4 regions of the Peribacillus sp. FSL M8-0224 genome follow, and region 1 is predicted to be linked to each of the others. Evidence: riboswitches for the same ligand, from Rfam matches in the RefSeq annotation. Region 1 holds a riboswitch; each other region holds the start of a gene.
The links. Region 1 has a riboswitch for preQ1 ahead of queF (preQ(1) synthase). Riboswitches for the same ligand answer to the same signal wherever they lie in the genome.
Positions count from the first base shown of each region.

Region 2: linked by a shared signal. The riboswitch ahead of MKX49_RS28255 (QueT transporter family protein) and the one ahead of queF (preQ(1) synthase) in region 1 are both predicted to bind preQ1.
Region 3: linked by a shared signal. The riboswitch ahead of MKX49_RS18395 (VUT family protein) and the one ahead of queF (preQ(1) synthase) in region 1 are both predicted to bind preQ1.
Region 4: linked by a shared signal. The riboswitch ahead of queC (7-cyano-7-deazaguanine synthase QueC) and the one ahead of queF (preQ(1) synthase) in region 1 are both predicted to bind preQ1.

Region 1 covers NZ_JBBOOJ010000001.1:93,298-96,428, reverse strand. The annotation lists gene MKX49_RS00480 (aspartate kinase) at 1-1,085, opposite strand, end outside; gene queF (preQ(1) synthase) at 1,288-1,788, opposite strand; PreQ1 riboswitch class I at 1,893-1,938, opposite strand; gene MKX49_RS00470 (EamA family transporter) at 2,090-2,926, shown strand; gene MKX49_RS00465 (BA3454 family stress response protein) at 3,021-3,131, shown strand, end outside.
Region 2 covers NZ_JBBOOJ010000002.1:52,188-55,318, forward strand. The annotation lists gene MKX49_RS28250 (TVP38/TMEM64 family protein) at 1-511, opposite strand, end outside; gene MKX49_RS28255 (QueT transporter family protein) at 635-1,120, opposite strand; PreQ1 riboswitch class I at 1,127-1,171, opposite strand; gene MKX49_RS28260 (YbaK/EbsC family protein) at 1,344-1,865, shown strand; gene MKX49_RS28265 (hypothetical protein) at 1,972-2,784, shown strand; gene MKX49_RS28270 (DUF3892 domain-containing protein) at 2,868-3,131, opposite strand, start outside.
Region 3 covers NZ_JBBOOJ010000001.1:3,828,032-3,831,162, reverse strand. The annotation lists gene MKX49_RS18410 (TetR/AcrR family transcriptional regulator) at 1-470, opposite strand, end outside; gene MKX49_RS18405 (SRPBCC family protein) at 647-1,087, opposite strand; gene MKX49_RS18400 (SRPBCC family protein) at 1,130-1,606, opposite strand; PreQ1 riboswitch class I at 1,846-1,888, shown strand; gene MKX49_RS18395 (VUT family protein) at 1,939-2,481, shown strand; gene MKX49_RS18390 (hypothetical protein) at 2,503-2,649, shown strand.
Region 4 covers NZ_JBBOOJ010000001.1:3,832,136-3,835,266, forward strand. The annotation lists gene queE (7-carboxy-7-deazaguanine synthase QueE) at 1-300, opposite strand, end outside; gene queD (6-carboxytetrahydropterin synthase QueD) at 293-763, opposite strand; gene queC (7-cyano-7-deazaguanine synthase QueC) at 763-1,428, opposite strand; PreQ1 riboswitch class I at 1,483-1,525, opposite strand; gene MKX49_RS18435 (methyl-accepting chemotaxis protein) at 1,710-3,131, shown strand, end outside.

The DNA.
Region 1 (3,131 bases):
TCGGCATCCCCTTTCATCTGGTCCTGCCTAAGAATAAGCGTCACATCATCGATGCCTGATGGAATATGCTCATATGAAACTCCATAATCCTCGAGGATGTGCAGCAGTTTCCGGCCAAAACCAACTTCCCGGTTCATCAAATATTTGCTAATGTAAATACTGCAAAATCCTTTATCACTCGCAATCCCAATAACCGGCCCGTTCGTATTATCCCGTGTATTCACAATGCGGGTCCCTTGTGCCGCCGGATTGTTCGTATTCTGGATATGGACAGGTATTCCCGCACGGAATGCAGGAATCAGCGCCTCATCATGAAATACCGAGAAACCTGCATAAGAAAGCTCACGCATCTCACGATAGGTTAGTTCCCGGATTCCCTTCGGATTGGAAACCACATTTGGATTCACCGCATAAACGGCATCCACGTCCGTAAAGTTCTCATACAAATCAGCCTTGACCCCATTAGCAAGAATCGAACCCGTAATATCGGAACCGCTTCTTGAGAAGGTTAACACATCACCATCTAACGTATATCCGAAGAATCCTGGAAATACAACGATTCCTGGCTCATCACGCAGAGCATATAACCGATCATAAGACTCTGGCAGCACCCTGGTAAATCCACCTTCATCCGTTACGATCAAGCCTGCCTTCTTCGGATTGATATACTGCGCCTCCACTCCAAGGCTTTGGAAATAACCTGCGACCAGCTTCGCATTATTATCCTCGCCACCGGCCTTCAAGGCATCCAGATAGCGCTTCGGGTTAGATTGATCTGCATGCAGCAGTGCCATTAAATTTTCATGAATCCCTGTGATGACACTCTCGGATATATCCAACTCTGCAGCAATGCTCGCATAGCGGGATACAACATCTTCTATCAAATGCTCTCCGTTATCCCCGCGCAGCTGCTGTTCCGCAGCTTCAATCAATAAATCCGTTACCTTTATATCATCGGAATTGCGTTTTCCTGGAGCGGAAACGACCACAATCTTCCTCTCTGGATCAGAAACAACAATTTCGAATACCTTCCTCAACTGTTCACCTGACGCAAGTGAACTTCCACCAAACTTTGCAACTTTCATCTCGACATCCCCTATTTTCGTAAATATTCTGTCAAAATTAACTCTCCCTATTATTACGCTTTTTCTCGAAACAATCAAGTGGAAATTCCATTATAGGAGGACATTTGTACTTTTAAAAAGGACAGAATGACAGAACCACTGATCGAAATTAGCTATAACTAAAAAAAAGACAACGGGCATATGCCCATTGTCTCTCCATTCTTTAGCGATTATCCACGGTTTCCGGGTATAAGTCATGATTCATCAAGCGGTAATTCGCCATTTCCTCATACTTCGTACCTGGTTTCCCATAATTCGTGTAAGGGTCGATGGAAATTCCGCCCCTTGGTGTAAACTTGCCCCATACTTCAATATATTTAGGGTCCATCAATTCGATTAAATCATTCATGATGATGTTCATGCAGTCTTCATGGAAATCACCATGATTGCGGAAGCTGAATAAATAAAGTTTCAAAGACTTGCTTTCCACCATTTTCACACTGGGAATATAGCTGATGTAAATGGTAGCAAAGTCCGGCTGGCCCGTGATCGGACATAAACTAGTGAATTCCGGGCAATTGAATTTGACGAAATAATCCCGGTTCGGATGCTTGTTATCGAATGATTCAAGGATTTCAGGAGCATAGTCGAATGTATATTTTGTTCCTTGATTCCCAAGCAGTGTGATATCTTTTTTTAATTCTTCTTCTTTTCTTCCAGACATGAAAAGTCCTCCTAATCCCACATTTCAGGGAGATTCATAAAATGGGCCTCTATATAACAAAAACCATATCTCCTCAAAGATATGGTTGATTCGCGAAAAATATCAAAGCCATAGTTTTTTTAAGAGGGTGATGCTATGAACCTCTCCCGTATATCGGGAAATATTTTAAAATTGTCATAGTAAATATAGAAAAAATAATCTAATCTGTCAATCATACATTTTAAATTTGGTTTGATTCTTGATGGCATTCAGCTTAAAATGTAGAAGAAGTTTATCCTACACGAAGGAAGAGATTAAGTCAATGTGGATTTTTGCAGCACTCATCACGAGTTTATGCTTCGGAATCAATAACAGCATTTTTAAATGGAGCAGCGGAAAAGGGTATTCCAAGATACATATCCAATTTTTCTTTTATTTTTCAGCATTTATTTTGTCCATTGTTTATGGAGTATTAATGGATGGTTTGCAGATGAACTGGCTGTCCATCATGCTTGGTGCAGCAATTGGTGTACTGAACGCCAATGGTAACATCCAGATGGCAAGCGCCTTTGAAAAGGGTCCGGCAAGCTTGACATCTCCATTAATCGCAGCGAATGCCATATTCCCCATTCTCTGTGCAGCTTTAATTTTTCACGAACATATTTCTTCCTTGCAGTGGAGTGGAATCGCCTGCATGTTTATCGCTACATTAGTCATCCAATATACACCTAATGCAAAAGGTAATCATCAATATGTCCCATGGATGATGCACACATTACTCTCCATCTTATCTTTTGGTGTGCTCGGCATTCTTATGACGACATCAACACGTCTTCATTTAAACTCCCTTGATATCCTTGTATCAATGTATGGAGGCGGAATGCTTTATCTTCTTTCGGCTCTAGCCTTTAAAAAAGAAAAAATCAAGCTAAAGGAAGTCAAAATCGGTTCCTTAGTAGGCTTTTTAAGCATGATAGGCTATGGATGTTATTTCTTTGCGTTGAACACCGGCATCGCAAGCATCATTTTCCCTGTCGTCAGCCTGAACTGTTTGGTTGTCGTATTCGCTGGATGTTATATATTCAAGGAAAAACTAAAAACCTATCAAATTGCCGGTGTTCTAGCGGCATTAATCGGTATTATTTTAACTAAAATATAAATATAGTTCGTATAATAAAAACGACCTGGCTGTCATGTATTTAAGCCAGGTCGTTTTTTATTTAACCGGAAAATAGAGTAGGTCAAAAAAAAAAGTGTTGACACCTCCTGAAAAATATCAGATAATTTTGAATATTAACTTTCTCGATTTTACTGCTTTTGAAATGTTTGATTATCCTTCTGCCACGGGTATAAAAGAAATAGGT
Region 2 (3,131 bases), on a different contig from region 1:
GGAAGAAAAAGTATATAAGGTTGCCAAGTGCCGTCGCCAATAAAAAGTCTTTGAAAGTGATGGTGCTGACTCCAGCTGCCAAGTTAATTAAGCTTGTTGGGATAAGCGGGAAAATCCTGCCTGTAAACACGTACATGAAGCCATGCTCCACTACAGATTCTTGCCACTTTTCACCAATCTTCTTTAAAAGAAGCTCCTGAAACCAGTTTCTGGCTGCATAAAAAATGAATCCTGAGGCAACAACACTTGTAAACCAACTCCATAGATAGCCATATATGAATCCGAATATCGTGACATTGATGGTCAGGAGCAAAATTAAGGGGATGATTGTAAAAGAATTTTGTACAAACATCAATACGAATGTCACAATAAATGTAAGCAAAAGATTTTCCTTCAATATGCCAATCACAGAATCCAAATCACTTTTCCAAACCAAAGTGAACAGTTCTGCATTAGAGTATATAAAAATTGCGATTACAAGTAGACCGATTATGGTCAGGACTTTTTTCAAAGGGCCACCACCATTCTTACTAATAGTTTATCATTTTCGAGTTCAATGGTGAAAAAAAAGAGCTGCCGCATCATGCAGACAGCTCTTTTCCATTATAGTGGCTTAACGGCGCGAAGATTCCTTTTAAAGCCACTTTTCAAACTGAATTCTTTTGTTCATTCCATAAATAATTGGCGCTCCAATCAGGAGGACAACGAACTCACCGACAGCTGTAGTCATCCAGCTTAGCCAGAATGGCAAGCCAAAGGCAAGGTTCAGTTCAATTGCAATTAAAAACATTGTGAACGTGAAAAAGATAATCGTAGCGATCATACGTCCTTTAATGCCTTTTATGAAACGAGAAACATAAATGACAAGCAATAAGGCGAGCAGGGATTGCCCCACCCCAAAAATCAAATCATATGGCACCATCGGCGAAAAGAGCAGATTCGATATGAAGACTCCTCCAACGATACCGTAGATATATTTTTTATTGAATACAATCAGATGATTCAACATTTCCGGTACACGGAATTGGAACATCTCAAAAGCTATTGGTTTAAAAACCAATGAGACCGCCACATACAAGGCAGCCAATAACCCGTTTATCACGAGTGTACGAACATTCATTTTACTCTCTCCCTAGTTTTTTATCGTGGGATGGTTACGAACCACGTGCAGGCGTTTACCCGATGATTAATAGTATCCCATGTAAGCTTGTTTCGTCAATTTGTAAAGAATGGTTTTAATTTATAGGTTTCCAATCAGATGAAGCAGCACAATTGGATTTTGAATTATTGCAATGAAGGATGATATTATTTCAATATGTACATAAAAAGGAGTGAATATTAATATGTCGATCGAAAGTGTCAAAAGCCATTTTAAACAATGGAATCGGGAAGGCGACGTAAAGGAGTTCGAAACATCTAGTGCAACGGTGATTGAGGCAGCGGAAACCATCGGTGTTATCCCAGCGCGGATTGCCAAGACCCTTTCCTTTAAAGGGGAAGGTGAACACGCGATTTTGGTCGTTGCCGCAGGGGACGCGAAAGTGGATAATAAGAAATTTCGTCAGACGTTCGGTTTCAAGGCACGAATGCTTTCACCTGATGAAGTGCTTGCACAGACCGGCCATGCAATCGGAGGCGTTTGCCCGTTTGGCCTGGCAAACGATTTAGCTGTTTTTCTTGATGTATCGATGAAACGCTTCGAGTCATTGTTTCCGGCTTGCGGCAGTTCAAACTCTGCAATAGAACTTACACTCGCTGAATTGTTTGAATATTCAGGTGCAAAGGATTGGGTAGATGTTTGTAAGGGGTGGGAAGAAAAGCGGAATGTGGATACGGCGGCAGGAAATGCAGTTGATGGCATTTGAAATGGGATGGAATCCACTACAGTGAACTTTATTTGCGGGGGCCTCATGCATTTCTTTTATTAAAGCGGAAAACGGGCAGAAAGTGTTCCTGATCGGAGGGTGAAAGATGTTAAATGGAAGCGAAAGAAAAAGCAATAGCAGCTATCTGAGTCTTAAAACTCTTTATGAAAAAAATATAACGGTTAAGAGCATTGCCCAGGAGCTTGAGTTTTGCCATAAAAACGATCTGGCGCTGGATATCCAGAAAGCAATGAAAAAAAAGAATTTTGATATATTGGCAGTCCAAGATCAAGGGGAAATCATCGGATATATCGAAAGGCAAGAACTAGGTGAAGGAAGTATTTCTGAATATATGAGAAACTTCTCACCAAGGGAAATGGTTTCGAATTCAACCCCTTTGATTCAGCTTCTCCATATTTTTAAGAATAAGACAAGGGTGTTCGTATTAGAGAATAATTCAATTAAAATGTTGATTACCCATGCCGACCTCCAAAAGCCTCCGATCAGGATGCTGATATTCGGATATATTACCTTATTGGAAATGAGGATGAGCGATATCATCCTGGATAGATTCGGCGATGGCAGCTGGTATCCAATGATCAGCGAAGACCGTTTAGAAAAGGCAACTGAATTATATAAAAGGAGAATCGATAAAAATGAGGATATCAATATAATAGAGTGCCTGCAAATCAGTGATAAATTCGATATTATACATAAAGATAAAGAATTGAGGCACTTCTTCCAAATCCCTTCGAAAAGTAAAGGGAAGAAGGATGCGAATGCCATCCGAAAATTACGGGATAAGATTTCCCATGCTAATGAACTGGGTCTGGACATGTCATGGATGGAAATCATCGAGGTTGTCGAGTCCTGCGGCCGACTGCTCGAAATCTCTGAATCCTATCCTTATGAAAAATAAGATCCAGCTAATCATGCTGGTTCTTTTTTTTGCGCATCCAGATAGAAAAAAACTGCCCATATCAGGCAGTCTCCCCGAAAAACTCAAAACTCCGGCAGTTGATCCAGGTTATTTTCTTTAATCCCATCGGGCTCACTCCGTAATATGTCACGTCCATATTTATGAAAGACGTCAACGTTGGCCAGGTTGCCAGCTTTGGCTTCCGCAAGGGCTGTGGGGTAGTCGAGTTCGCGGCCGGAGTCCGTCTTGATGGCGATAATATTGTCCTCTTCATTTTTCCTTACGGCGATGATTTCTTCTTTTCCTGCTGCTGAATCACTTTGGTTTGCTTGCGGTGTTCCCTGCTG
Region 3 (3,131 bases), 3.7 Mb from region 1:
TGAAGAGAAAGAAAAATCGACCAAATGGATGCAGGATTTAGTTTGTTGTCCGTTAGATCCGTCAAGGACTGGATTAGCTTTTCGTATGTTTTATTAGAGTCGAATTGAAGTAACTGCTGAATTTCTTTTTCCTTCGATAAGAACATGATGGAATAATGATTCTGTTGGGTTAAACCGAACTCCAAGAAGCACAATAAAATCTTTTCCATTTTTACAGAAGGGTCATTTTTCGACAGGATGATATCATCGATTAAAGAATTTAAAACGGAAAAATCCGTTTTCACCAAACTATAAAATATTTCCGCCTTGTTTTTAAAATGATAATAAATGGCTCCATGACTGCAATCCAATGATTTAGCCAATTGCCTCATCGAGACATTCGAATACCCTAACGCTGCAAAAAGGTTTCTAGCTTCATTCAAAACCATGTCCCTGGATAATTCTTGACCTGCCGATTTCCTTGGCGACATCTTGTCACCTCCTTATTAATTGACCACTGGTTAATTAGGATGATAGCTCACGGATTTTCAAATGTCAATTATTAGGTCGAATGATAAAGTACTGTTTTTTAAGTGGGATTTTGCCATTTGTTTCACCAGTGTTGCAAAGGATAAACCCCCAGTTTATTGAGGGTTTATGCAATTTATTAAAAAACTAATGATGCTCTCAAAGTAGTAACGCCATTTTCTAAATAACCCTTTAAACAGGTTAATGTATATACCCAACCTTCTTTTTGTCCGATCATTTTGTTTATTATTTCAGGGTCGTCTTCACTCAATCCAGATTCGTTCACTTCAATGATCGTACTCGTTTTATCCAACTCTTTTAGTGTAATGGTAACAATCGTTTCTTGATCATTTCCGCCCCATGCAAACACGATTTTCCTATTTTCCTCTACTTCCAATACATGAATGACCACTTCAGCATCGTATTCGTTGTATCTCAATGTAGGCGTCCTGCCTTTTTCCCATCTTTCCGAACTTGATGAGAACCAGAAATTCCCGATTTTTTCAGGATTCACAATGGCTTCAAACACTTCATTAGCTGGCTTGATTATCTTAAATTTCGTGATTATTTGGGTATCCATTATTAACTCAACTCTCTTTCAATGTGTTTTTATAGTTTCCGTTTAATTATCCCAGTCTACTGATATGGGCGGGAGGGTCCGTCCAGTTTCAAGCAAGCTCTTCAGGTTACTTAAAAGGGCTGGCCATCCATTATTCAAGCCTTCAAAGGTATTGTCATCATATACGAAATCCGTCTCCAATAGCTCCTCATGCCTAAGAATTAACTTCACAGTCGAATCGTCCATTTTCTGTAATTCAAAAGTGACCCGTGTAGGCTGCTCGCGAGGTGTTTCGTCTCCTGCCATGATCCATGTAAACGAGAGCAGGTGCAACGGCTCGCATTTAAGTACATGCCCATGATCGGTAATCCGCCCATCTTCCAGCAAATATTTAACGGCTGACCCTTCTTGCCAGTCAGACTGAACTTGTAATCCGAAGTGGTATTTCTTCGTGACTTCACCACTCGTCAAGGCTTCCCAAAGCTTCTCTGGTGTGGTTGAGATATAAATAGGATAGACAAACGTAGTTTTTTTCATCATTCTTTTTCTCCTCGCCAAATAAGGTACAAGACTCTATCTTTGATTTTCGGCTTTTATATACAGACGGTCAAGCAGTTTTATGCGACAGAAATCGGCAAAAGGGGGAAACAGGCCCATTGAAATAAATGGCTAAATCAATCGGTTTCAGCGAATACATACTTAAATCGACGGTATGGAAACTTCTTGATTTCCAACCGCTTTCAAGCTACGATGAATAAGGGAAATGATAATCCGCCCGGGCGGAAGAGGTTCTAGCTACCCTCTCAAAAAAACTAAGGAGAACAGGGCTCTTTCTTAGGGTGCTGTTTTTTCTGTATAAGGAGAATTAAGAAATGTTAAGAATTTTATTGTATTTAGTATCCATCATCACGGCGAATGTGGTTACAGCAGCTTTTGCGCCATTACATTTTGGCATGTTCATCATCCCGATGGGGACATTGCTCATCGGGGGAACCTTCATCTTCCGAGATCTGGTCCAGAATAAATTCGGCCGCGCGAAGACCTATATATGCATCGTCACTGCACTTATTTTATCTGCATGTGTATCATTTTTATTAGGAGATACGTTACTGATTGTGTTTGCTTCCGCATTATCCTTCGTGGTCGCAGAAACAGCGGATACGGAAATTTATACCCGTTTAAAGCTCCCGATGAGTTGGAGGGTGTTTTACAGCGGGATCGTTGGAGGATTTTTCGATTCGGTGATATTTGTCGTGATTGGCCTAAGTCCTCTGGGTGCCAATATATTGCCATGGGAAGCAGTACCCGCTGCGGTCATCGGCCAAATCATCGTTAAAACGATCATTCAGTCCATTGGTGCCGTATTGTTGGGACGAATCAACGTAGAACTGGAGAAACGTGTAGTCTCCAGTTAAATGCTAGGAGGGATGCACTCGATGGATGGAACCAAAAAAGAAGAAGAAAAATGCTATTGCCTCGAGGCCTTTCGTGAAAAATATGGCCCGCATGTTCAAGGGGAATGCATGAAGCTCTCCTGCGCCAATTATCGCAAGCAAAAAGGAATAGACAAAAAAAGGACCTGATTAGGTCCTTTTTTTGCGTGATTGAAGTGACCCACGAGTAAACATTCCAAACTCACGAGTAAACAGCGCAAATTCACGAGTAAACAGTCCAAATTCACGAGTAAAAGTGCGAAACTAAGTGTACAGTACGAATTCGCGAGTAAAAGTGCAAAACTCACGAGTAAACAGCGCAAATTCGCGAGTAAAAGTGCAAAACTAAGTGTGCAGTACGAATTCGCGAGCAAATTCACGAGTAAACAGCGCTCACGAGTAAAAGTGCGAAACTAAGTGTGCAGTACGAATTCACGAGTAAACAGTGCGAACTCACGAGTAAACAGTCCAAACTCACGAGTAAAAGTGCGAAACTCACGAGTAAACAGTCCAAATTCACGAGTAAAAGTGCGAAACTCACGAGTAAACAGTCCAAACTCACGAATGCCGTATGAATTCGAGAGTAAAATAGCAAAAAAAGCTCCTTGGGCCGTTCCATTATTGGGGGCAGG
Region 4 (3,131 bases), 3.7 Mb from region 1:
ATTTTCATGTAAGATCGCTATCAAGCCGTTCAGGTTTTTCAACAGGGCCGGGTTTCCCCCAGATATCGTCACGAAGGAAAAACCGGAACCCCCAATTCGCTTCAGCTCATCCCATATTTCATCGGCAGTCATCTGAACGGTATCTTCCTTACCTGTGCCATCCCATGTAAATGCGGAATCACACCAGGAACATGAATAATCGCAGCCGGCCGTCCGAACGAACATGGTTTTTTGACCAATGACCATTCCCTCTCCTTGGATGGTCGGCCCGAAGATTTCCATAACCGGGAGTTTACTCACTTTCCATCCACTCCCGTCTGGCTTCGGCATAGCTTGTCGGCGTTTCGTACAGTCGAACAAATTCGACTCTAGCACCCTCATATTCTTTTAATGATAGGGCTTCGGCCATTTTTTCATAAATCCAGACAACCATATTTTCAGCTGTTGTATTCATGAGCGGCAGGGTTTCATTCAAATAACGATGATCCAGGTGGATTTCGATTTCATTTTTCCATATATCCTTGATGTCACCAAAATCTATCATCAACCCGCGTGAATCCGTATACCCGCTCAATCCGAAAATGACTTTATACGTGTGGCCATGCAGGTTCTTGCATTTCCCTTCATAGTCATGCAGATGGTGCGCCGCGTCAAAGGTGAATTCCTTACTCACGAGAACCCTCTTGTTTGTATACTTCAATTGGCTGCGCTGAATATCTTCATCTATTTTCTGGAGTTTATCCACTATCTTAAAACCGTACATCATGAAAGCACCTTCCGTCTGCTTACATAGTCATCGAGTCCTTTTTTCCGCAGATTACATGCCGGACAATCTCCACAGCCATCGGAGATGATTCCGTTATAGCAAGTCAGGGTCTTTTCGCGGACAAAGTCGAACGCGCCAAGCTGGTCAGCAAGCTCCCATGTTTCCTCTTTATTAAGCCACATTAGCGGCGTATCAATCACGAATGACTGGTCCATCGATAAGTTCAAGGTCACATTCAACGATTTAATGAATACATCGCGGCAGTCAGGATATCCGCTGAAATCCGTTTCACAGACTCCTGTGACAATATGTTTAGCGCCAATCTGGCTCGCCAGCACTCCGGCAAACGAAAGGAACAGCAAATTCCTCCCTGGCACGAACGTCGACGGCAGTTCCCCTTCTTCTCCGTCCGACACTGCGATATCACTTCTTGTCAATGCATTCGGTGCCAGTTGGTTCAGCAGCGACATGTCAAGGATATGGTGGTTCACGCCCAATTCCTTGGCAATGTTTTGAGCGCATTCGATTTCCAAGCTATGCCGCTGATTATAATCGAACGTCACCGCTTCCACTTCCTCAAATCTCTCCAATGCCCAAAACAGGCACGTCGTACTGTCCTGCCCTCCGCTAAACACAACCACTGCCTTTTCTTTCTTCTTCATTCTATAAAACTCCTTTTTACGGAAAAAAACAGCACCCTAAGAATAGAGCACTGTTTCTCCTTAGTTTTTTTGAGAGGGTAGCTAGAACCTCTTCCGCCTTAACGCGGAATATTATATTTTTCCAAGTCAATAGTAACTTGAAAATGATAAGAAATCAAGATGTTTATATAAAGTGAACATTAGACCTGGTGGAAAATTTGGTTAACTTTTCATTACTTAAAAATCACATTAAAAATCCGATAAAAAGAGTGAATAAAATATCGATAAAGGGGTCCAATAATTTGAAAAGCATTAAAGCAAAGGTATTGGTGGCATTTTCACTCATCATATCTTTATGTGTCATCTTAGGAGCATTCAACATTTATAGCAGCAACAAGTCACTGGTATACTCACAGGATATCATCGAAAGGGAACTTCCGCTTCTTTTCCAAGACGAAAAGCTCCTATATAATCTATCACAAAGAACCGCATTCGTCCGGGCCTATATTCTATATGGCGACGAGAGTTATAAAGAAAGGTTCTTACAATATACCGAAGAAAGCCAGGTCATCCAGGAGGAACTCCTAGCCTTAAGCGATTCTGATAAAACAAAGGAATTGATCGAGAAGAGCGTGGATTGGAGGACGATGATTGTAGAACGGGTATTTATCCAGTATGAAAAAGGAAATGAAGAACGCGCCAAAGAGATACTCAAAAATGAAGTGGCGCCAATCAGCAATGAAGTAATGGAGGGTTTCAAGGAGCTTGCTTCTAAACGCGAGGAATTGATTGTCGCTTCAGGTAAAACCGTCATCGAAAGCGGGAAATCGGTCAAGACGACAAGTATCATCTTATCCATTGCAGCAGTCCTTATCGGCCTTGTGCTGGCGCTTGTTACTGCCAACCTCATTACCACCCCCCTCCTTAAAATTAGGGACAGGATGAAAATGGTGGCTGACGGAGAGCTGAATCATGAGCCCCTGGAGCAAAAGTCATATGATGAACTGGGCGAATTAACGGTCTCCGCCAACCTAATGCAGAAAAACCTTCGTGATACGATCGAAAAAATGCTCGTTGTTTCGCAATCCGTTACCAACCAAAGCGAGGATCTGACTCAATCAGCAAATGAAGTGCAGCAGGGCAGCAAGCAAATAGCGTCTACGATGTATGAACTTTCGGAAGGTTCGGAGTCACAAGCCAGCCGGGCAGCCGAAATGGTTCGCATGATGGATGATTTCACCGGCAGGATCGAGTTGGCCCACCTGGAAGGAGCGGATGTGGCTAGAAGTTCAACCGAAATCCTTTCCTTGACCAAGGACGGCACCGCTTTAATGCGCAGTTCAGTCCAACAGATGCAAAGTATTGATGGGATTGTCAAAAATGCCGTAGAGCAAGTGAAAGGGCTCGATTCTCAATCACAGCAAATCTCGCAGCTTGTGCAGGTCATCAAAGATATATCCAATCAAACCAATCTATTGGCGCTGAATGCAGCCATAGAGGCCGCTCGTGCTGGTGAACATGGCAAGGGCTTTGCCGTCGTCGCCGATGAAGTGCGGAAACTCGCTGAAGAGGTCACACACTCCGTTGGGGATATCACCAATATTGTCTCCGCCATTCAAACGGGTTCAAAAACAGTCGTCCACTCCCTGGAAGATGGTTATACTCAAGTGGATGAAGGCACGAAACAGATCACACTCACAGGCCGAACCTTTGAAACAATCAAT